Regions from separate parts of the Cupriavidus sp. CuC1 genome, predicted to be linked through region 2. Evidence: predicted binding sites of a transcription regulator. Region 2 holds the regulator's gene; the other holds the start of a gene.
What was found. Region 2 encodes FNR, which switches genes on or off when oxygen is low (the NO sensors DNR and NnrR bind a similar motif). Its sites were predicted from a motif close to TTGATNNNNATCAA; they were not measured.
Positions count from the first base shown of each region.

Region 1 (11,847 bases), on a different contig from region 2:
ACTGTGCGCGACGCTTGCGTAAGGTAGACGACGGAATATCTTCCATGAGCGGACCACGTTAAAAACTGGTCTGATAGTAGGTCAATGAGATGCATTGATCAAGCTCCTTTGGTTGATGACTTCTTGGAGGACGAAGCGGCAAGCTGGTCGATCAACGCGATCAGCTCCAGCAGCATGCCCAGATCGAAGCGAGACACAGGGACCTCGCAATCGTCTTCGACTGCAGGCGCGCCCCAGTCGGTCCATTCGCGGGCAATGCTGAAGCTGCCGCGTTCTACATGACCCAGGAGCAGTGTGTCGACGCCCGCCACCCGGCGCGTCTTCAGGACTGGAAAACGTTGGCCCCGGAGCGGATGAAACGGATGGCGGATCTCAGCCCATCCCAAATGCTCGTTGAGCGCTTGTGCAGTTCGCGCTGATCGTCCCGACGGTGGTGGACCGGCTGATCCAGCAGGCGCTGCTGCAAGTTCTCCAACCGATCTTTGAGCCGGGGTTCTCCGAGTCGAGCTACGGCTTCAGGCCGGGGCGCAGCGCTCAGCAGGCGGTCTTGCAGGCACAGCGGTATGTGCGGGAAGGCCGGCGCTGGGTGGTGGACATCGACCTGGAGAAGTTCTTTGACCGGGTCAACCACGATATCTTGATGTCGCGGGTGGCCCGGCAAGTGAAGGACGCCCGGGTGCTCAAGCTGATCCGGCGGTGTCTGGAAGCGGGGCTGATGCGTGGCGGGATGGTCGAGGCGAGGAGGCAAGGCACGCCGCAAGGCGGGCCGCTGTCGCCGCTGCTATCGAACATCCTGCTGACGGATTGGGACCGCGAGCTGGAAAGGCGGGGCCTCGCGTTCTGCCGTTACGCGGACGATTGCAATATCTACGTGCGCAGCAAGACGGCGGGGCAGCAGTTGTTGGCCGGTATGACAGCGTTCCTAGCGGAGCGGCTGAAACTGCGGGTCAACGAGGCCAAGAGCGCGTGTGCGCGGCCTTGGGCGCGCAAGTTCCTGGGCTACAGCCTGACAGCCCACCGTCAGGCACGGCTGCGTATTGCGCCGGAAAGCCTGAAAAGGCTGACTGAGCGGGTGCGGGAACTGGTGCGTCCGGGACGGGGCAGGAGCCTGGCCCACACGATAGCGGCGCTGAATCCGGTGCTGCGCGGGTGGATCGGATACTTCCAGTACACGGAAGCGAAAGGCGTGTTGGAGACGCTGGACGGGTGGGTGCGGCGGCGGTTGCGCTGCCTACTATGGCGGCAGGCCAAGAGCCGCGCTACCCGCACTGTGATGCTGCGTCGGCAGGGCTTACCGGAGGATCGCGCGTGGCACTCGGCCCGCAATGGGCAGGGCCCATGGTGGAATGCTGGAGCTCGTCACATGGGCGCGGCCTTCCCGAAGGGCTACTTCGACGCCATGGGGCTGATCTCGCTGCTGGATACTCAGCGGCGCTTGCAGTCTCGTTCATGAACCGCCGTATGCGGAACCGCACGTACGGTGGTGTGAGAGGGCTGAGGGGGTGACCCCTCACCCTACTCGATCCCCCGGGGTGGCGTTCCGGGCTTGCTGTCGCCTTGTCCTGGATCAACCGGGGGAGGGCGGGGCGTGGCGCGCCACGGCCGCGAGGGTAGAATCCCGGGATGGCAAAGCGGCCCGGCGAGTGGCGTTTTGTTATCCTGGCGCGGCGCGCGCATGCGCGCTCAAGACCGCCGGAGCCCGCATACCGAGGATGCCCATGTCACTTGATTCGACCCTTACAACTTCCACGCCCGGCCCGGCCACTGCGCCCGCGTTCAACCTGATCCGGCCACAGCCCTATACCGAGTGGGCCCCGCAGGTCGATGCCGATACCAAGGCCGGGCTGCGCCGCGAGCTGGAGCAGGGCGCCGTGCTGTTCTTCCCGCAGTTGCGCTTCCGGTTCGAGCCTGGCGAAGAGCGCTTCCTGGATAGCCGCTGGTCGGATGGCAAGTCAAAGAACATCAACCTGCGCGCCAACGACCAGGCCGTGCGCGGCGCGACGGGCGGCGAACAGGACCTGCAGGACCTGTACCAGCTGATTCGCCGCTATGCCGAGTACAGCGAGAAGCTGGTGCTCAGCCTGTTCCCGGAATATGGCCCGCATATGGTGCGCGCCGGCACCTCACTGCGCCCGAGCGAGATCGCCGGGCGGCCGGTGAGCTGGCGCAAGGACGACACGCGCCTGCATGTGGACTCCTTCCCGTCCAACCCCATGCTGGGCCAGCGGCTGCTGCGCGTGTTCCACAACATTGACCCGCAGGCGCCGCGCGTGTGGCGGGTGGGTGAGCCATTTGGCGATTTCGCCAAGCGTTTTGTGCCGAAGACCAAGGGCATGTGGCCGGGTCAGGCGCGGGTGATGGAGATGCTGCATATCACCAAGCGCCGGCGCTCCGAGTACGACCATCGGATGCTGCAACTGCATGATCTGGCCAAGGCCGACCTGGAGTATCAGGCCAATGTGCCGCAGCAGGAATTTCATTTCCCGCCGGGCTCGACGTGGATCGTGTTCAGCGACCAGGTGCTGCATGCAGCTATGCGAGGGCGGGCCATGATGGAGCAGACTTATTACCTGTCGCCGAAAGCGATCTCGGACCATACGCATTCGCCGGAGGCGGTGCTGGCGCGGATGCTGGGGCGGCCGATGGTGGTGGGGTCTTAACTTCAAAGGCTTAAAGTCAAAGGCAGTTTCACCTCCCCTGCGGGGAGGCGACCTACTTTCTTGTCTCGCCAAGAAAGTAGGCAAAGAAGGCGACCCGGATGGGGCGAAAGACTCCTCGTCGGCAAGCCAAAAGAGCGGCCGGGACCCAAACTCACATCGCCTTAGGGCGATGCTCAGACATGGGTCCCTCTTTTCCGCTCTTTTGGCTTGCCGACGAGGCGCCGCATAACGGGAGATTCAAACCTTGACGGCTCGCTTCGCATCGCGCGTGGGTGTTTCCCGCCCCTTCGGGCGGGAAACACGGCTACCACAGTTGGTTGATCTTGCCGCTGGTTTGCTCCCCTCTCCCACTTGTGGGAGAGGGGCCGGGGGAGAGGGCGGGCGCTTCAAATGCCACCTGCGCGCCGGAAAAAACCGAAGGCTTCGCTTCAAGTGGCTCCTAGCCAAACCGCCCCTCTCCCCAGCCCTCTCCCCATGAGGGGAGAGGGAGCGACAGCTGTCGTCATGGCGCGCGGCTTTGGCCCGTTCGGCGGCTTCGTTCCACGCCGCAGGTTTTCCTTGTCATTCAGCGCATCAGCAACTTGATCATCGTTTCAAAGCGTTTCCCATAAGGCGGCTTCAGCAGCCCGGCGCCATTGATGCCGGACTGGCGGAAGATCGGCTTGAGCTTGGAGAAGGTCTCAAAGCCAGCCTGGCCGTGATACGCGCCCATGCCGCTGGGCCCCACCCCGCCAAAGGGGAGGTTTTCCTGGGCAATGTGCAGCAGCGTTTCGTTGATGCTGACGCCGCCCGCCACGGTCTGCGCCATCACGTGGTCGATCGTGCGGCGGTCTTTCTCGAACAGGTAGAGCGCCAGCGGGCGTGGGCGGGCGTTGATGTAGTCGATGGCCTCTTCCAGCGTGCGGTAGGTCACCAGCGGCAGCACCGGGCCGAAGATCTCTTCGCGCATCACGGTGGCGTCGGCGGGCACGTCCAGCAGCAGGACCGGGGCCAGCCGGCGGCGCTCCGGGTCCGAGGGCACTTGTGACAGCGGCACCACGCGCGCGCCGGCGCGGGCTGCGTCGCCAACCAGGCTGTCGAGCCGGGCGAAGTGCCGGGGGCTGATGATGGTGGTGTAATCGGGGTTGCCGGCATGGCCGGGGTGGCCCGGCGGGTCGGGGTAGAGCCGGGCGGCGCAGGCGCGTGCGGCTTCGACGAAGGGCTCGCGCAGCGCTTCGGGCAGCAGCACATAGTCCGGCGCGATGCAAGTCTGGCCGGCGTTGAGCAGCTTGCCCACCAGGATGCGTTCGACCGCGCGCTCCAGGTCCGCGCCGGGGCCGACGATGGCCGGCGACTTGCCGCCCAACTCCAGCGTGACCGGCGTGAGATTGGCCGCCGCCGCGCGCATCACATGGTGGCCGACCTGGGTTGACCCGGTAAACAGCAGGTGATCGAAGGGCAGGGCTGAAAAGGCGCTCGCCACTTGCGCGTCGCCATTGACCACCGTGACTTCGTCGGCGGCGAAGGCCTGCTGCGCCAGGTGCGCGAACAGCGCGGCGAAGCGCGGGGTGTACTCGGAGAGCTTGACCATGGCGCGGTTGCCCGCGACCAGCGCGCCCGCCAGCGGGCCCACGGTCAGGTAGAGCGGGTAGTTCCACGGCACCACGATGCCGATCACGCCCAGCGGCTGCGGCATCAGCCGCGACGTGGCGGGCTTGAACCACAGCCCGGTGCGAACCCGCCGCACCCGCATCCAGCGCTTGCCGTGACGCAGTGCATCGTCGATCCCGGCCACGCTGGGAAAGGCTTCGAGCAACGCGGTTTCCTGGCGCGGGCGGTTGCCGAAGTCGGCGCTGATGGCTTGCGAGATCTCGTCCATGTGCTCGGTCACCAGCGTGCGCAGGCGCCGCAGCCGGTCGGCGCGCACTTCCCAGGCCGGAGCCTGGTCGCGCCGCGAGGCGGCGCGCATGGCGTCGAATACGGATGACATCTCGGGCACTTCTCTCATGTCGCGCTCTCCTTGGGGTCGTGCGCTGCCCTTGGCGCGCGCGGCGTCTAGATCCTCGCACCATATGCCATGCGGCTGCGGCTGACAATGGAGGCCGGCCACTAGCCGCGTGCTTCAAACAACCGTATTCAACGCCCCTTCCATCGTCCTTTCCAGTGCCCCGGCAAAGCCCTACACTGATTTCGCGGCATGCACTCGGCGTGCCAGCCAGACCGGGTTGGCCGGCCATGCGCGGCCCGCCCCGAAGCGTTCGGCGCGACCCCGGCACACTGACCTCGGACCAGGCGGGGAGACGGATGGAAACCACCTTTGACTATCTCGTCGTTGGCGGCGGTTCGGCGGGGTGTGCCCTGGCCGGGCGGCTGGCCGACAGCGGCAGCGACAGCGTGGCGGTGCTCGAGACCGGCGGCCACGATCACCATGTGCTGGTGTCGACGCCGGCGGGCTGCGCGGTAATGCTACCGCGCGCTGGCAGCCATAATTACGGCTACCGCACCGTGCCGCAGCCCGGGCTGAACGGGCGCCGCGGCTACCAGCCGAGCGGGCGCGGCCTGGGGGGCAGTTCCTCGCTCAATGCCATGATCTATACGCGGGGCACGCCGGCCGACTACGACCGCTGGGCCTCGGCCGGCTGCGACGGCTGGGCCTGGGACGATGTGCTGCCCTATTTCCGCCGGGCCGAATGCAACGAGCGCGTGGCCGGGCGCGATGACGATCCCTTGCACGGCGGCAGCGGCCCGCTTCATGTGTCGGACCTGCGCACGCCCAATCCCTTTGGCCAGCGCTTTATCGAGGCGGCCCAGCAGGCCGGCTATCGCCGCAACGACGACTTCAACGGCGTGGACCAGGAGGGCGCTGGCTGGTACCAGGTGACCCAGCATGGCGGCGAGCGCTGGAACGCCGCGCGCGCCTACCTGCACCGAGGCGACGCCGCCGACCGCGCCAGCAACGGCGGGCGCGACAACCTGCATGTGATGACGGGCGCGCAGGTGCTGCGCGTCGAGTTCGAGGGCCGCCACGCGGTGGGCGTGACGGTGCGGCTGGATGGCCGCGAGACCCTGTTGCGGGCACGCCGCGAGGTGATCGTGTCGGCCGGCGCGTTCGGTTCGCCGCAACTGCTGATGGTGTCGGGCGTCGGACCTGCCTCGCATCTGCGCGAGCTAGGCATTCCCCTGGTGCACGACCTGCCGGGCGTCGGCGCTAATCTGCAGGACCATCTGGACATCATCGTGCATAAGCGCGTGGCGGCGTCCGAGCTGTTCGGCGTGTCTGTTGGCGGCGCGTTTCGCCTGCTGGCCGAGATCCTGCGCTACCGGCGCGAGCGCACCGGCATGCTGACTTCCAACTTTGCCGAGGCCGGCGCCTTCCTGAAAAGCCACGCCGGGCTGGACGAGCCGGACCTGCAGCTGCATTTCGTGGTCGGCATGGCCGATGACCATATGCGCCGCATCCGCCTGGGCCATGGCTACTCCTGCCACGTTTGCGTGCTGCGCCCGAAAAGCCGGGGCGAGGTACGGCTGGCTTCGCCCGATATCCGCGAGGCGCCGGTGATCGACCCGTGCTTCCTGTCGGACCCGCGGGATCTCGACGGCCTGGTGGCCGGCGTGCGGATCGTGCGCCGCATCCTGGCCCAGCCGCAACTGGCGGCGTTCGGCGGCAAGGAGCTGTATTCGGCGCACTTGCCGGCCGATGGCGGCGACGACAGCGCGATCCGCGCCATGATCCGCGCCCATGCCGACACCATCTACCATCCCGTCGGGACGTGCCGCATGGGCATGGACGAATATGCGGTGGTCGACCCGCAGCTGCGCGTGCGGGGCGTGGAAGGCTTGCGCGTGGTGGATGCGTCGATCATGCCGACGCTGATTGGGGGCAATACCAATGCGCCGGCCATCATGATCGGCGAGCGCGCGCATGACCTGATCCGGCACGGTCCTCGGGTGGTATTGCGGATGGCGGAGATATTGGCGGTGTAAGGGGCGGGGATCCGCCCTCACACCCGTGCTCAGGTTGTCGCCAGGCGGAAGGTCGATACCGTATCGCGCAGCTTGCCGGCCTGGTCATCCAGCGACTGCGCGGCGGCTGCCGCTTCTTCCACCAGCGCGGCATTCTGCTGGGTGACCTCGTCCATCTGGCCCACGGCCTGGTTGACCTGCTCGATGCCCGCGCTCTGCTCATCGGAGGCCGCGGCGATCTCGGCGATGATGTCCGACACGCGCTTCACTGCATTCTGGACTTCGCTCATCGTCTTGCCGGCATCCTCGGCCTGCGCCGAGCCGGTGCGCACGGTGTTGACCGAGCTGTCGATCAGGTCCTTGATTTCCTTGGCGGCGCTGGAAGAGCGCTGCGCCAGGCTGCGCACCTCGCCCGCCACCACCGCGAAGCCCCGGCCTTGCTCGCCGGCGCGCGCGGCTTCCACCGCGGCATTGAGCGCCAGGATGTTGGTCTGGAAGGCGATGCCCTCGATCAGGCTGGTGATCTCCGCGATGCGGTTGGAACTGGTGCTGATCGCGCCCATGGTTTGCACCATCTGCTGCACGGCGGTGCTGCCGTGCTCGGCCACGCTGGCGGCGTTGCCGGCCAGGCCGCTCGCCTGGCGCGCGTTGTCGGCGTTCTGGCGCACGGTGGTGGTCAGCTCTTCCATGCTTGATGCGCTCTGCTCCAGCGAGGCAGCCTGCTGCTCGGTCCGCGCCGACAGATCGGTATTGCCCGCGGCGATCTGGCGTGCCGCCACGCCGACGGATTCCGTCGAATGGCGCACTTCGCGCAGCGCCACCGCCACGCGTTCCAGCAGGCGGTTGAAGGCGGCCGCGGTACGGCCAATCTCGTCCATGCGTCCGACCGGCGCGCGGCGTTCGAGGTCAAGCGACTCGCTGACGTATTCCAGGGTGTGCTCGATCTCGGCCAGGCTGCCGCGGATACGGCGGTACAGGGTGGCGGCGAGGAAACCGGTCACCAGCACCGCCATGGCGATGATCGCCGAGAACGCCGTTACCGCCGTGTGGTATTGCGCGCGGTTGCTCGTCACGGCATGGTCGCCGAGGTCGCCGTTATACGTAATGTGATCGTCGATCGCTTTGCGCAAGGCAATCGACGCATCGTTCAGCTCGCCGCTCACCAGCATGTCCCGGACTGCGCCGAAGTCGTTGGCGCGCGATTTCTCCAGCATGGCGGCACGCCCTTCGCGGTAGCGCTTGAGCGCGGCGCGGTCGGCGTCGAGCATCTTGCGATCGGTATCGTCGCTGATGTCGTCGCGCTCGTACTTGGCGGCCGTGGCGTCGAACTTCTCGTCAGCGCGAGCCAGCGCCGCTTCGGCCTCGCTCTTGGCCTTGGCATCATCGCTCATGGCGTGCTGGTAGAGCGCGATGCGCATGGCGTTGACGTTGTCCTTGAGGCTGCCAAGGGTGCGCACGCTGCCCAGGGTGTTGTTGTTGAAGTACTCGAAGCGCTGCTCCGACTGGCTGAGCTGCCAGATGCCGCCAAGGCCGACCACGAGCAAGGCGAGTAAGGCTAGGGATAAGGAAAGCAGCAGGCGTTGGCTGATGTTCATGTCGGGATGTCGGCACCCCGCATGGCAGGGCGCTCCGCTGATGAGTAAAGGGGATGAAAGGGGATTAATGGGCACCTATGTATTAAATGTATGCCCTTAGTGTCATAGGGTTTACGGCAGGTCTTGTCCCACTTGTAGCGGACGAGGCAAATTAATATGTGGAGGGGTGTGGCGAGCCTTGGGGGGAGGCCCAGCACCAGGCGTGAGCGCCGCCACGAGCAGACGCGATGCCACCACGCGCCGGCATGCCGGCGCGTTGCCGTGCTATCTGGCAGGGGCCGCCAGTGGTCCAGGCGCTTTGACGCGCCGGTGGCGTCAGGCCGGCCAGGCGCGCGCCACCACGCTTGCCAGTGCGGCGTCATCGCCCTCCAGCGTGCCGAACACGCGGCCGTGCTGGCGTCCCAGCCGGCTGGCGGCGAAGCGCTCGGCATCGTCAGCATCGGCGTGGGCGAGCATCAGCGCCGCCTGCGCGGTCAGCACCAGGCCCTGGGCAAAGCGCCGCGCGCCGGCTTCCAGGTGATCCGGCGCGTCGCGCAGCATCGCCTGCAGCGAGGCGAGTTCGGCCCGCACCGCCGGATGGCCGCCGGCGCGCCGGGCGAGGTCCTGCAACAACCGGGCGGCGTCCTCGGGGTTGCGCTGGAGCGCGCGCAGCACGTCCAGGCACATGATGTTGCCGGAGCCCTCCCAGATCGAGTTGACCGGCGCCTCGCGGTACAGCCGCGCCATCGGGCCCTCCTCGACGTAGCCATTGCCGCCCCACACCTCCATGGCTTCGCCGGTGACCTCGATGGCGCGCTTGCAGATCCAGAACTTGGCCGCCGGCGTGACGATGCGCTTCCACGCGGCGGCCAGCGGATCGGCGTCGGCCCGCTCGAAAGCGTGCGCCAGCTCCATCATGAGCAGGGTGGCGGCCTGGCTTTCCAGCGCCAGGTCGGCCAGCACATTGCGCATCAGCGGCTGGTCCGCCAGCAGGCGGCCGAAGGCCATGCGGTGCCGCGCGTGGTGGATGGCCTGCACCAGCGCCGCGCGAATGATGGCGGCGCTGCCGATCACGCAGTCCAGCCGGGTATAGGTGGCCATTTCGATGATGGTCGGGATGCCGCGGCCTTCCTCGCCGATCAGGATGCCAGTGGCCTCAAGGAATTCCACTTCGCTGCTGGCGTTGGAGCGGTTGCCCAGCTTGTCCTTGAGGCGCTGGATCTGCACCGGGTTCTTGCTGCCGTCGTCGCGAAAACGCGGCACGAAGAAGCAGGACAGTGGCCCGTCCTCGGCGCCCATGCGCGCCACCACCAGGTGGGCATCGCACATCGGCGCGGAGAAGAACCACTTGTGGCCGGTGAGCGCATACTCGGCGCCGCGGCCCTCGCCGCGCATGGGGCGTGCGACGGTGGTGTTGCTGCGCACATCGGAGCCGCCCTGCTTTTCCGTCATGCCCATGCCGATCATCACGGCGTGCTTGTCGCGCCAGGGCAGGTCGCGCGGATCGTGCTCGGTGGCGAACAGCTTCGGCCCCAGTTCCGCGAACAGCGACGCTTCCTTCTGCAGCACCGGGATGCTGGCGAAGGTCATGGTGGGCGGGCACAAGGATCCGGACTCGGCCTGCGCCTGCAGGAAGTAGCCCGCCGCGCGCGCCACCCACGCGCCGTCGCGGGGCTGCGCGAACGGCAGCGCCTGCAACTGCTGGCTGCGCAGCAAGGCCAGCAACGCATGCCATGCGGGCGGAAATTCCACTTCGTCGATGCGCTCGCCGGTGCGGCTATGCGTATGCAGTTCCGGCGAGTGGCGATTGGCCTCGGCCGCCCACTGCTGCACATCGGGTTTGCCCAGGCGGGCGCCGAAGACCTCCAGCGCACCGGCGTGCCAACCGCCGCCAAGCCGTTCCAGCGCGGCCCGCAACGCGGGATCGCCGGTGAACAGGTTGTAGTCGGTCAGGTCCGGGACCTGGTTGAACACGCGGTGGGTGGCGGCTTCGGTCATGAGGTCTCCTGTGCAGTCTTCTGCGAGCGTTGCGCATGGGCATGTCTGATTGCATGGTAGAGCAAGCGGCGGGCTATGTGCTGGGGCGGCAAGCCCCGCAAAGGGGCTTGCTCGGAGTGCCGGGGCCAGCGCTTGACCGTCGTCCTGCACTGCAACAAGGGGATAAGCCCACTGAAACGCACGACACTCCAGATTGAAACAGGGGTGGTCAAGCTCCAAGCCTTGTGCTTAAATTCACCCCGTTGGATGAAACAGGGGTGCCGTACGGATGGGCCGTGCGGCTGAGAGAGTCCCTTCGAACCCGATCCGGCTAGTACCGGCGTGGGAAGTTTCATGGTTACCGAACAGCTCCTGCCTTCTCCAAGGCACATGACCCGGCCACACCGCCGCGGCCATGCTCACAGGGCTCCTGGTTTCGTCCATCCCCGCAAGAGAGAGGACGACACCCATGGCCCGCACAAATTCCGCCCCCGCCGCATCTTTCGAGTCGCTTGAAACCGATCTCGACAAAAAGTTCGCCTATCCGGCATCCAGCAAGACCTACCTGACCGGCAGCCGCCCCGATATCCGCGTACCGCTGCGCACGATCCTGCAGACGTCCACGCGCACGGACAAGGGCGAGATGTCCAATCCGCCGATTCCGGTGTACGACACCTCGGGCCCGTACAGCGATCCGGACATCCATATCGACCTGAAGTCGGGCCTGCCGTCGGTTCGCGGCAAGTGGATCGAAGAGCGCGGCGACACCGAAGTGCTGCCCGGCCTGTCGTCGGAATATGGCCTGGCGCGCGCCGCCGATCCGGCCACCGCCCACCTGCGCTTTGCCCAGCTGACCAACCCGCGCCGCGCCAAGGCCGGCGCCAATGTGTCGCAGATGCACTATGCGCGCCGCGGCATCATCACGCCCGAGATGGAATACGTGGCGCTGCGCGAGTCGCTGAACCTGCAGGCGCTGTACGACAAGCCCGAATACAAGGCGCTGCTGCGCCAGCACCCCGGCAATGCGTTGGGTGCGTCGCTGCCGCTGCGTCCGGAAGACATGACGCCGGAATTCGTGCGCCGCGAAATCGCCTCCGGCCGCGCGATCATTCCCGCCAACATCAACCACACCGAGCTGGAGCCGATGGCGATCGGGCGCAATTTCCGCGTCAAGATCAACGGCAACCTGGGCAACTCTGCCGTGACGTCGTCGCTGGCCGAGGAAGTGGAAAAGATGGTGTGGTCGATCCGCTGGGGCGCCGACACCATCATGGACCTGTCCACCGGCAAGCACATCCACGAAACCCGTGAATGGATCCTGCGCAACTCACCGGTGCCCATCGGCACGGTGCCCATCTACCAGGCCCTGGACAAGACCGGCGGCGTCGCCGAGGACCTGACCTGGGAAATGTTCCGCGACACGCTCGTCGAGCAGGCCGAGCAGGGCGTGGACTACTTCACCATCCACGCCGGCGTGCTGCTGCGCTATGTGCCGATGACCGCGGACCGCGTCACCGGCATCGTCTCGCGCGGTGGCTCGATCATGGCCAAGTGGTGCCTGGCGCATCACAAGGAAAACTTCCTGTACACGCACTTCGACGAGATCTGCGAAATCATGAAGGCGTACGACGTGTCGTTCAGCCTCGGCGATGGCCTGCGTCCCGGCTGTATCGCGGACTCCAACGACGACGCCC
Region 1 is NZ_JBIUHC010000178.1:2,852-14,698, forward strand. Features, by position in the region: gene ACGLHR_RS43585 (DUF6788 family protein) at 1-46, opposite strand, end outside; gene ACGLHR_RS43590 (DUF5372 family protein) at 99-386, opposite strand; gene ltrA (group II intron reverse transcriptase/maturase) at 404-1,453, shown strand; gene ACGLHR_RS43600 (Kdo hydroxylase family protein) at 1,719-2,660, shown strand; gene ACGLHR_RS43605 (coniferyl aldehyde dehydrogenase) at 3,226-4,647, opposite strand; gene ACGLHR_RS43610 (GMC family oxidoreductase N-terminal domain-containing protein) at 4,944-6,623, shown strand; gene ACGLHR_RS43615 (methyl-accepting chemotaxis protein) at 6,653-8,197, opposite strand; gene ACGLHR_RS43620 (acyl-CoA dehydrogenase family protein) at 8,513-10,174, opposite strand; TPP riboswitch at 10,418-10,519, shown strand; gene thiC (phosphomethylpyrimidine synthase ThiC) at 10,623-11,847, shown strand, end outside.
Region 1: the regulator FNR is predicted to act here: its motif matches at 1,558-1,571, upstream of ACGLHR_RS43600 (Kdo hydroxylase family protein).

Region 2 (11,847 bases):
TATCGCCTCGCGTGACCGGTTGCCGGTAGGCAATGATCGCCAGCGTCTCCATCACGGCGCGGGAGTACTTGGGCAGCTTTTCAGGATTCAGCCGGTCCAGGTATTCGCGCATGACAGGGCGGCTCTGGAAACGCCAGCCACTGGCCAGTGCCACGAGTTCCACGCCGCGTTGCTCCCAGTCGCGGCGCAGCTCTTCGAGCAGCACGCGAATGGTGTCGGCACCGACGTCGTCGGCAAACAGCCGGCGCAAGTCATTGACGCGCAAGGGTTCCTGCGCGCAGATCAGCGCGGTCTCGAGGACGATCTTCGCCTCTTGGGTATTCATGTTGATTGCGTGCAGCCTGTCTTTGCACCTGCGCCCCGATTGATCCCGGGCGCACTGGAGATTGCGGGTTCAGCGGTAGGGATTGCCACCGCCATCTGGCCGCGCAGCCAACCGCATGCTTGTTGCATGCCAGCCGTGCGCTTTCTTTTATTGCATCGGGTGCCGGACCTGACCGGCAGGAGATCGCCCGGCCACCGGCTTTACCTGCCAGTCGACGGAGCCCTTGCGTCGCGCCTTCCCCCTGATGTGGCGGACCTGTCCGGCGCGGCGTTTATCATCGAACGCGCCGGGTGCAAGAAAATACGGATATCGGGCCTGCTGGCCTATTTCACCCCGCCCTGCCGTGGCTGGTCTTTTGAACCGAATCTTTTGAACCGGACGGCGGTTGGGGAACGGTCCCTGGCGCTGTTGCCTGCCCGGGTGTTCCTGGCATGCATCCCTGAGCAGCGGATGCTACCTGACGATGCCACGATGAAATACGCTGCGCGATATCGCTGTTCTTGCGATTGTATGACATTCCCTGGCAAACCTGCAACCGATTCGCACAGCTACCTCATCGAGGAAGTGACAGATACGCCACGAACAACGTTTCAGAAGACCAGGCAGAATCCATGCGCGGCAAGCGTCTGGGGCAAAAGCAGCGCGCGCGCCACCCCGGCCAGGCCAAAGGCCACCACCGCGAGGCCGGCGCCGGCCCGTAGCGCCGGGCGGCGCGAAAGCTGCCTGAGGTAGCCGGACAGGCCCGAGATGACCAGCAGGTTCGGCAGGGTGCCCAGGCCAAACACGGCCATCACCAGCGCTCCAGACGGGGCATTGCCGGCCAGCAACGCCATGGCAAGTGCGCCGTACACCATGCCGCACGGGACCAGCCCCCAGGCCAGCCCCATGCCGTAGCGGCGCAGCAACCGCCCCTGCCCCCGCGCCCGGGCCACGGCCGGCAAGCACGCGCCGACGGCGCCAAGGCCGCGCAGCAAGCCGCCCGCGGCGCGGGCGGCAAGCCGCTCCAGCCAGCCAGTACCCATGGTCCGCCCGCGCAACATCCACAGGCCCGACAACACCAGCATCACGCTGCCCACCCCAAACAGCCAGCGCTGCAGCGGCAGGTACTGCGCCCCCCAGACGCCAGCCCCCAGGGCGCCAAGCAAGCCCCCCAGCACCGCATACATGCTGAGGCGCCCGGCATGCATGACGAGCAGTTCCAGCAACCAATGGCCGGGACGCCGGAGCACCGTGGCAGGCACGCGCGCTACGCCGCCCTGCTCCGCGGCCAGCGCGATCCCGCCGCACATGGCGGCGCAATGCACGCCGCCCAGCAAAGCCAGGGTAAATACGCTGATTAGCACGCCTATGGTCAACTTCTCCTCCCAATCACACAATCGCAACGTCCGGCGCGGTAAAATGCGCCCAACGCGCCCCCGCAGCTTCAAGAGGCGCTATCAACATGAAGCCCAGCGCCCGCGCCAGTTCGCGCGTTCGCAAAACAACATGACGACGGGCACGGCAGGCCGCGCTGCACAGATAGCGCACCGCCGACAGACCCGCGCGCCGGGCCGATGTGGATAGCGCTTCCCATCGACGACTCTCAACGTCAAGCTCTCAACTCAATGCGCCTGCCACACCGCGCTTGATTGACTGCGCTAAACCGACAGGCCTCAATTGCTCACCTCCATTCCTATTACCGAGATGTCGCCCCGCTGCTCCACCTGCTCGCTCGGCCAGCTCTGCCTGCCCGTCGGCATGACGCAGCAGGACCTCGAAAAGATGGATACGCTGGTGCAGGACCGGGTGCGCGTACGCAAGGGCGAAACCCTGTACCGCCTCGGCGACCCTCTCACCGCCGTCTACGCGATCCGCTTCGGCACGCTCAAGACCCACCTGACGATGGAAGACGGCCGCTCGCAGATCACGGGCTTCCACCTGCCCGGCGAAGTCGTCGGCCTCGACGGCCTCGGCGAGATGCAGCACGCATCGGACGCCACCGCGCTGGAAGATACCGAAGTCTGCGTGGTGCGCTTCGGCGATCTCCAGACGTTGTCCAACGTCCTGCCTTCCCTGCAGCATCAGTTCATGCGCCTGATGAGCAAGGAGATCTCGCAGGACCAGGTCATGTTGATCACGCTCGGCTCGATGCGCGCCGAGGAGCGGCTTGCCGCTTTCCTGATCAACCTGTCCGAGCGCTTGTCCGCGCGCGGCTATTCGGCCTCCGAGTTCGTGCTGCGCATGAGCCGCGAGGAAATCGGCAGCTACCTCGGGCTCAAGCTCGAAACCGTCAGCCGCCTGTTCTCGCGCTTTGCGGAAGCTGGCCTGATCCAGATCCGCCAGCGCCACGTCAAGCTGGTCGACATGGTGGGGATCAAGCAGATCGTCAACAAGTCCTGCTGACGTGCACGTCGCAAGCCGCCCTCGCCTGCGGCGGCCCGCCGTGATGCCGCGCCTTCTGGCCTGAACCGGCAAGGCGCGCATCGCACTCATTCCAGCTCGTCCGTGTCCGCCAGCCGCGTGGGCATGGTGTACAGCGTCAAGCCGCTCGACAGCGAGCAGAGCACCCACGCGATCAGGAATCCCACGGTGTAGACCGCCTCCCGCGATGCCTCGACCGGCTGGCCGAAAAAGCGCAGGTCGCCAGGATCGACCATGGAGAACACCAGCGCGGTCGTCAGCCCGGCAACCAGGAAGGCGGGCCACAACACCCACATCAGCCAGCGCAGTCTCATGATCACCTCGCTTGCGCCGCAACCGGCGTTGCCCGGCGTGCCGCGCTGCCCGCCTTCTCGACCACCAGGCCGTGCCGCGACACGCCTTCCACAATGGGCGGGTCCGGATGGGTCATGGCCAGCCAGATCGTGACCCCGCAAGCCACCATTGCCACCAATGGCCCGCTCATCAGCAGCCACGGCCATGGCTCCTTCCACCAGGGATTGCTTTGCTGCGTCATCTGGCCTCCTGTAGATCTAGATCGCGCATGTTGCGTATGGATCGGTGCATCCAGCGTGCCGTGCCGCCTCATAGATTGCGCGGCACGATAAAGCTGGTGCTCTGTCGAATCTCTGCGCCATGGCTCCCCGTGCCCTCATCGGGCACCGCGGTCACCGTGACCTCGATCCTGTGCGTGCCCTGCTCCGCTGACTCGATCGGCACGCGCACCCGGATGGGAACCAAGCGATTGGACGTGGGCTCCAGGTTGCCGGCAGCGTGGTCATACTCCACGGCCAAGCCCTTCAGCGCATTGCTGCCCGCGCTGACGGCGACGCGCATCGGCGCCTCGGTCGTGTTGATCAGTTGCAGCCGGTACACGTTCTCGATCCAGCGCCCTTCCACTTCCCGCCCCAGCGCGCCGCGGTCGCGGATGATGTCGACCTTGAGCGGCGTGCGCATGGCCAGCGAGGCCATGAAGCCGACGACCAGCGCCAGCCAGATCACCGAGTAGATCACCGTGCGCGGCCGCACCAGGCGCTTGCGCGCCACGGTCTCGGAGAGCGCGCCGCGCATGGCGTTCTCGGATGTATAACGGATCAGCCCGCGCGGGTACGCCATCTTGTCCATGACCTGGTTGCAGGCGTCGATGCAGGCGCCGCAGCCAATGCAGTCGTACTGCAGGCCATCGCGGATATCGATGCCGGTGGGACAGACCTGCACGCAGATGCTGCAATTCACGCACGCGCCCAGCCCCGCTGCCTTGTGGTCCGCCTTGCGCGAGCGGCTGCCGCGCGGCTCGCCACGGCCCACGTCATAGGTGACCACATAGGTGTCGCGATCGACCATCACGCTCTGGAAGCGTGCATACGGGCACATGTACTTGCAGACCTGCTCGCGCATGAAGCCGGCGTTGCCCCAGGTGGCGAACGAATAGAACAGCATCCAGAACGTTTGCCACGGGCCCAGCGAGAGGCTCAGCACCTGCCCGCCCAGCGCGCGGATGGGCGAGAAGTAGCCGACGAAGGTAATGCCCGTCCACAGCGCGATCACGATCCAGAGCGCGTGCTTGGTCGCCTTCAGGCGCAGCTTGCGTGCGCTCCACGGATCGCCGTCCAGGCGGATGCGGGCAAAGCGGTCGCCCTCCACATGCCGCTCGATCCACATGAAGATCTCGGTGTACACCGTCTGCGGACACGCGTAGCCGCAGAACAGCCGCCCCGCGATCGCCGTGAAGAGAAACAGCGAGAGCGCGGAGATCACCAGCAGCACGGCAAGGTAGATCACGTCCTGCGGCCACAGCACCAGGCCAAAGATATAGAACTTGCGCGCGCCGAGATCGAACAGCATGGCCTGGCGGCCGTTCCACTGCAGCCAGGGCATGCCATAGAAGAACAGCTGGGTCAGGACCACCATCCAGACCCGCCAGCTCGAGAACGCGCCCGACACCGAGCGCGGATAGATCTTGCGGCGGACTTCATACAGGGTCTCATCCGAAGTCTGCTCATCCGCCGTCGCGGCTGCGGGCTCTCGATGCGGCGCCCATGCGGGCCCGTTTGATCCAAGCGGCTCCGGTCCGGGGGCGTTCATCGGCGATCACCCCCGCCGCGGTGCGGGCCCGGCCGACAAGCACAAGCGTGGTGGCTCATTGCCTGCTCCCCTCGCCTGCGCCGCTCCCGGTGTTGGACAGGCCCCAGACATAGGCGGTCAACATGCGGATACGCTCCGGCGTGAGGATTTCTTCGTGCGCCGGCATATGGTTGTTATGGCCCTTCAGGATCGCGTCGACGATGCTGGCCTCCGAACTGCCGTACAGCCACACGCGGTCCGACAGGTTGGGCGCGCCAAGCGCCTGGTTGCCCTTGCCGGTGGAACCGTGGCAGGCCGCGCAGGTGGACTTGAACGTGCTCTCGCCGCGCGAGGCGCGGATCGGGTCGTAAGCCAGGCCGGAGAGCGAACGCGCGTATTGCGCCACGTCGCCGGCGAGCTTGCCGTCGATGGTCGAGGCGAACGACGGCATCACGCCATTGCGGCCCTTGGTAATGGTCTGCGCGATGGTCTCGGGATCCCCGCCGTACAGCCAGTCGTTATCGGTCAGGTTGGGAAAGCCGCGGCTGCCGCGCGCATCGGAGCCGTGGCATTGCGCGCAGTAGTTGAGAAACAGGCGTTGCCCGATCTCGCGCGCCGCCGGGTCGGCCGCCACCTGCTTGACGTCCATGTGCATGTACTTGCCATAGACCTCCCGCTGCAGTTGCTCGGCCGCCTGGCGATGCGCCTCCAACTCGACCCGACTGGAGGTCTTGAGCACGCCGGCGTAGGAACCCAGGCCGGGGTACAGCACCAGGTAGCCCAGGCCAAAGATGCACGCCAGCAGGAACATCCACATCCACCAGCGCGGCAGCGGGTTGTTCAGCTCGCGCAGGTCGCCGTCCCACACGTGGCCGGTGTCTTCGGCGGCGCCAGCGACCTTGGTGACCTTGCGTTGGGAGAACAGCAGCCACACGCACCAGACGATGCCGACCAGCGCGATGGCGGCAATGTAGTAGCTCCAGAAATCCGTGAAGAAGTCGCTCATGACTCAGTATTCCTGCTTGGTGTTGTTTGCGCCGCCGGCATGGCGCGCGATGCGGTAGCCGGCATCGACGTTCTCGTCCAGCGGCTCGGCGGGCAAGGCGAACGGCAGCATGGCCGACTCCTGGTTGGCGGCCTTGCGCCCGGACGACCAGGCCCACCAGCAGATGGCGATGAAGGCAGCCATCGAGACCACGGTGGAAAGCGCGGTGATCATTGCCATGGCTTACTCCTTGGCCTGCGTGGCCGCGGGCTGCGCCGCGGCCGCGGTATCCACGCGCACATTGCGCTTGGCGATGCCAAGCTCCTGCAGGTAGGCGACCATCGCGTCTTCCTCGGTCTTGCCGGCCAGCGTGGCGGGCGCCTGCTCGATCTCGGCGTCGGTGTACGGCACGCCGAGGCGGCGCAGCGCACGCATGCGGTCGCGGACATCGTTGGCCTGCAGCGGGGCTTTCTCGAGCCACGGGTAGGACGGCATCACCGATTCGGGCACCACGTCGCGCGGGTTGCGCAAGTGGATGCGCTGCCAGTCGTCGGAGTAGCGCCCGCCCACGCGCGCCAGGTCGGGACCGGTACGCTTGGAGCCCCACAGGAAGGGATGGTCGTAGACCGACTCGCCAGCCGTGGAGTAGTGGCCATAGCGCTCGACATCGCCCTGCAGCGTGCGCACCTGCTGCGAATGGCAGCCCACGCAGCCCTCGCGGATATAGATATCGCGGCCCATCAGGCGCAGCGCGGAGTACGGCTTGATCCCCGCGTCGGGCTCGGTGGTGGAGTGCTGGAAGAACAGCGGCACGATCTGGACGAGCCCGGCGATGCTGACCACCAGGATGGTGCACAGGATCAGCCAGCCGATGTTCTTCTCCAGGGTCTCGTGCGTAAAGAAGCTTCGTTTTTCGGACATCGTTTCTATCCTGGAATGATCAATGGGCGGAGGCGGCAACGCTGGCCGGGATCAGTGCGTCCACCGCGGGCTTGCCGATGATGGTCCGGGCCACGTTGTAGGCCATCAGCAGCATGCCCGAGAGGAAACACAGGCCACCCAGCAAGCGGATCAGGTAGAAGGGATACTTGGCCTTGACCGCTTCCACGAAAGCGTAGGTCAGGGTGCCGTCGGGCTGCGTGGCGCGCCACATCAGGCCTTCCATCACGCCGGCGATCCACATCGAGGCGATGTACAGCACCACGCCGATGGTGGCGATCCAGAAGTGCAGCTCGATCAGGCGCACGCTGTACATCTCCTTCTGGCCAAAGAGCCGCGGGATCAGGTAGTAGAGCGAGCCGATGGAGATCATCGCGACCCAGCCCAGCGCGCCGGAGTGCACGTGGCCGATGGTCCAGTCCGTGTAGTGCGACAGCGCGTTGACGGTCTTGATCGACATCATCGAGCCCTCGAAGGTCGCCATACCGTAGAAGGACAGCGCCACCACCAGGAACTTGAGGATGGGATCGGTGCGCAGCTTGTGCCAGGCACCCGACAAGGTCATGATGCCGTTGATCATGCCGCCCCACGAAGGCGCGAGCAGGATCAGCGAGAACACCATGCCGAGCGATTGCGCCCAGTCCGGCAGCGACGTGAACTGCAGGTGGTGGGGACCGGCCCACATATAGGTGAAGTTGAGCGCCCAGAAGTGAACGATCGACAGGCGGTAGGAATAGATCGGGCGGCCGGCCTGCTTGGGGATGAAGTAATACATCATGCCCAGGAAGCTGGTGGTCAGGAAGAAGCCCACCGCGTTATGGCCGTACCACCACTGCACCATGGCGTCCTGCACGCCGGCATAGGCCGAGTAGGACTTCCACATGCCCACCGGCATCTCGGCGTTGTTGACGATATGCAGGATGGCGATGGTCAGGATGTAGGCGCCGAAGAACCAGTTGGCCACGTAGATGTGCCGGGTCTTGCGCTTCATGATGGTGCCGAAGAACACGATGGCGTAGGCCACCCACACCAGCGTGATCAGGATGTCGATCGGCCATTCGAGCTCGGCATATTCCTTCGAGCTGGTGATGCCCAGCGGCAGCGTGATAACCGCGGCCACGATCACCAGTTGCCAGCCCCAGAACGTGAATGCCGCCAGCGGGCCACAGAACAGCCGCGCCTGGCAGGTGCGCTGCACGATGTAGTAGGAGGTGGCGAACAACGCGCTGCCGCCGAAGGCGAAGATGACCGCATTGGTGTGCAGCGGGCGCAGGCGTCCGAAGGACAACCACGGCGTGTCGAAATTAAGCTCCGGCCAGATCAACTGTGCCGCGAGCAGAACGCCTACGGCCATACCGACAATCCCCCAGACTACCGTCATGACGGCAAACTGCCGCACGACGCCGTAATTGAAGGTGTCGGCGCGAGAATACGCGGCGGTGACAGCCATTCAGACCCCCAGATTGGATAAACATGAATTGATGTTGTGACTGTAGGAAAAGAGGGGGATGGGCGTCTTGATCTGTATCAAGCGGTATGGGAATGGGGGGAACCTGGAGGCGTAGGAGGCGTTTCGGGTTGGGTTCTGATGCCCACCGTGGCACGCGTAACCTGCAGTCGCTTGGCTATCTCACTATTTGGCTCGCCCGCTGCAGAAACCAAAAGCGATGCGTGCCCGTGCAACCAGCGACGCCGGGAAACTCCGCGAACGCGCCATCGAGGCAAGTTGGGACCGCTCGTCTTCACGCGGGGGTGTCTCTCTAGGGCGGGGTTTTGATGCTTCTAGCTGCTGGCGCGGCTGTGCGGTGTTGCCGTTTTAGAACGTGTGAGATGTCACTTTTCTTTACTCGTAAAGAAAAGTAACCAAAAGAAAGCGATCCTTGCAGGAGGCTGGCATGGCGACATTGGGAACCCCAATGGTTTCGTCGTACGGCCCCGGATTCTAACGGACTCGTGCCGTTACCGGTTCAGGGCACCACGACGCTGCCAATGCCCAGGGATTCGTGGTGGCCCCCACCGGTAGCAACCACCACGAACTTCAAGCCGTCTGTCGCTCGCGGCGCTGGCGGCCACGAAGTTGCAGGCGTCCCGTTTCCGTCGTGGGCGCGGTGGCACCGAAAAAACAATGCCGAGGCATTCACCACCGCGTCCACCCCACCACGAAACCATCACGGCGTGATATATCGTGGCGCTTCGCACCGGTGCCGGCAGATGTGTGGATGAGCAGGGATGCCGCTACCGAGCAGCCTCACCACGAAACCGGTGTCATCCGCAGGATCGTGGCCATTTAAACCGGTAACGGCATGAGGCCATTAGAACCCGGGGCCTGACGACGAGACCACCGGGCTACGCAACCCCGACAAGCCAGCCTCCTGCAGGGATCGCTTTCTTTTGGTTACTTTCTTTACGAGGGCGAGGCGAGTAAAGAAAAGTGACATCTCACACGTTCCAAAACGGCCAACACCGCACAGCCGCGACAGCAGCTAGAAGCATGAAAACCCCGCCCACAAGAGACACTCCCGCGTCAGCGAGCCACAAGCAATACACATCGCCCACTTCCCCCCAACCTACAATTCCCGCTCCAATCTCAACAGACTTTGCGAACGAATCAGCGGAACGGGATACAAGCTGCTGGCGCGGCTAGGCGGGGTTGGCCGTTTACGCGAATGGAGACATTTCCAGGCTTCTAGCCCCGCTGACGCAGGGGTGTCGCTTGCCCCCCATTCAACCAACCCCAATTCACGGCCTATAATTCACGGCCTATCGTTATCAAGAAGAATCGCCTCCCCCGGCCTATCAAGATCATCATACTGTCCCGCATGCAGCGCCCACCAAAGCGCGCCCGCAATCACGGCAACCAGCACCAGGCTCATCGGCACCAGCAGGTAGAGCATGTCCATGGCGTCAGTCTCCGAGCTTGCCGGCGCGCAGCAGGCGCCAGGCATTGGCCACCACCAGCAGCGACGACACGGACATGCCGATGCCCGCCATCCAGGCGGTGACATAGCCGGTTGCCGCCAGCGGGATGGCGATCACGTTGTAGGCAAAGGCCCAGGCCAGGTTCTGGCGCACCACGCGACGCGTGCGGCGGGCCATCTTCAGCGCGTTCGCGATCTCCGCCACGCGGCCATGGGCCAGCACGGCGTCGGCGCCCGCCTGCGCCAGCGGCGCGCCGCTGCCGATGGCGATTGAGACTTGCGCCTGTGCCAGCACCGGCGCATCGTTGATGCCGTCGCCCACCGCCAGCACCACGGCGCCGCCGCGCTGCAGGTGCGCCACGTACTCGCGCTTGCCTTCAGGCGTGACGCCGCCCTCGCGGCGCGAGATCTGGAAATGATCGGCCCACCAGCCGACCGTGGCCGGCGTATCGCCCGACACGAGATGGCAGCGCACGCCAAGCGCGCGCAGCTCGCTGAGCAAGCGCGCGGATTGCTCGCGCGCGACATCGGCCAGCGCGAACACCGCCAGCGCGCCGGCAGCACTGCCCAGCCACACCAGCGTGGCGCCGCGGCGCTCGCTGCCGGCAAGCTCGGCATTTGGGCCGCCGGCGTTGCCGTGCTCGCACAGCGCGTCGACGAACTCGCGACGGCCAAGGCGGTAACGCCGCCCATCCACTTCGGCTTCGAGGCCCTGCCCTGGCACATTGCGCATGGCGTCGATGGCAAGCGTCTCGTGCGCAAGGCCTTGCGCCTGCGCAGCCTCCACGATGCCCCGCGCGATCGGGTGCTCGCCGGAGCGTTCCATGGCCGCAGCCAGCCGCAGGCTGGCTGCGGCATCGGCATCGCCCAAGGGCTGCGTGCGCACCAGCGCGAAACGCCCTTGCGTAAGCGTGCCGGTCTTGTCGAGCATCACGTCCGTGACGCTGGCCAGGGTCTCCAGCGCGTGGCCGCGCGTCAGCAGCAAGCCACGGCGCGACAGCGCGGCCCCGGCCGCGGCCAGCGCTGCTGGCGTGGCCAGCGAAAGCGCGCACGGGCAGCTCACCACCAGCACGGCCACCGTCACCAGCAACGCACGCGCGGGATCGATCCATGTCCACCAGACTGCGCCGGTCACGGCCGCCAGCACCAGCAGGATGGCGACGAACCAGCCCGCCACGCGGTCGGCCACCGTGGCCAGGCGCGGCTTCTCCGCCAGCGCACGGTCCAGCACGGCGACGATCTCCGCCAGCCGGGTGCCCGCCCCTACCTTGGTCACGCGCAGCTCGAGCGGACTCGTGGTATTGAAGCAACCTGCCAGCACAGCGTCGCCGGTGCCGCGCGGCACCGGCCGGCTCTCGCCGGTCAGCATGGACTCATCGAGCTCACTCGCGCCAGCGATCACCGTGGCATCGGCGGGCACTACCTCGCCCGCCTTCACGCGGATCAGGTCGCCGGGGCGCAGGCGCGCCACCGGCACCCGCTCGCCCACGCCGCCCTCGGCCCGCAGACGCTCGCAGGTGGCGGGCAACTGCCGCGCCAGCATCTCGGCGCCACTGCGCGATGCCTGGCGCACGCGCAGCTCCAGGTAGCGTGCCAGCAGCAGGAACGCCACGAACATGGTGACGGAATCAAAGTACACCTCGCCGGTGCCGCGCAGCGTCGCCACGGTGCTGGCGATAAAGCCTGCGCCCACGCCCAGCGCCACCGGCACGTCCATGCCCAGGTGGCGCTGCCTGAGGCCGCGCCACGCACCGGCGAAGATCGGCGAAGCCGAGTACAACACCACGGGCAAGGTCAGCACCAGGCTGGCCCAGCGCATCAGTTGCAACTGGCCGGGATCGATGGCGGCTTCATGGGTGTAGATGGGCCATGCGTACATCATCACCTGCATCATGCCGAGCATGGCCACCGCCATGCGCATCAGCAAGCCACGGCGCGCATGGCGGTCCTGCCGGTCCGAGCGCGAGACCTCGAACGGCCACGCCAGGTAGCCGATGCCAGCCAGCGCGGCGAGCAAGGCGGAGACCGGCCGTTCTGCCGCGCGCCAACGCACCACCACGCGGCGCGTCGCCACATTGGCGATCACCGATTCCACACCGGGCAGGCTGCCCAGGTGCTGCTCGATCAGCCAGGCGCAGGCGGCGCAGCGAATATTCTCCGGCGCCAGGGTGATCTCGGCCCGGCGTTCGTCCAGCGGG
Region 2 is NZ_JBIUHC010000194.1:4,228-16,074, reverse strand. Features, by position in the region: gene scpB (SMC-Scp complex subunit ScpB) at 1-325, opposite strand, end outside; gene ACGLHR_RS45040 (sulfite exporter TauE/SafE family protein) at 916-1,680, opposite strand; gene fnr (fumarate/nitrate reduction transcriptional regulator Fnr) at 1,982-2,707, shown strand; gene ACGLHR_RS45030 (hypothetical protein) at 2,794-3,039, opposite strand; gene ACGLHR_RS45025 (hypothetical protein) at 3,042-3,260, opposite strand; gene ccoG (cytochrome c oxidase accessory protein CcoG) at 3,329-4,828, opposite strand; gene ccoP (cytochrome-c oxidase, cbb3-type subunit III) at 4,884-5,813, opposite strand; partial or broken gene ACGLHR_RS45010 (cbb3-type cytochrome oxidase subunit 3) at 5,898-6,032, opposite strand; gene ccoO (cytochrome-c oxidase, cbb3-type subunit II) at 6,036-6,713, opposite strand; gene ccoN (cytochrome-c oxidase, cbb3-type subunit I) at 6,733-8,181, opposite strand; partial or broken gene ACGLHR_RS44995 (helix-turn-helix domain-containing protein) at 8,322-8,448, opposite strand; gene ccoS (cbb3-type cytochrome oxidase assembly protein CcoS) at 9,485-9,631, opposite strand; gene ACGLHR_RS44985 (heavy metal translocating P-type ATPase) at 9,636-11,847, opposite strand, start outside.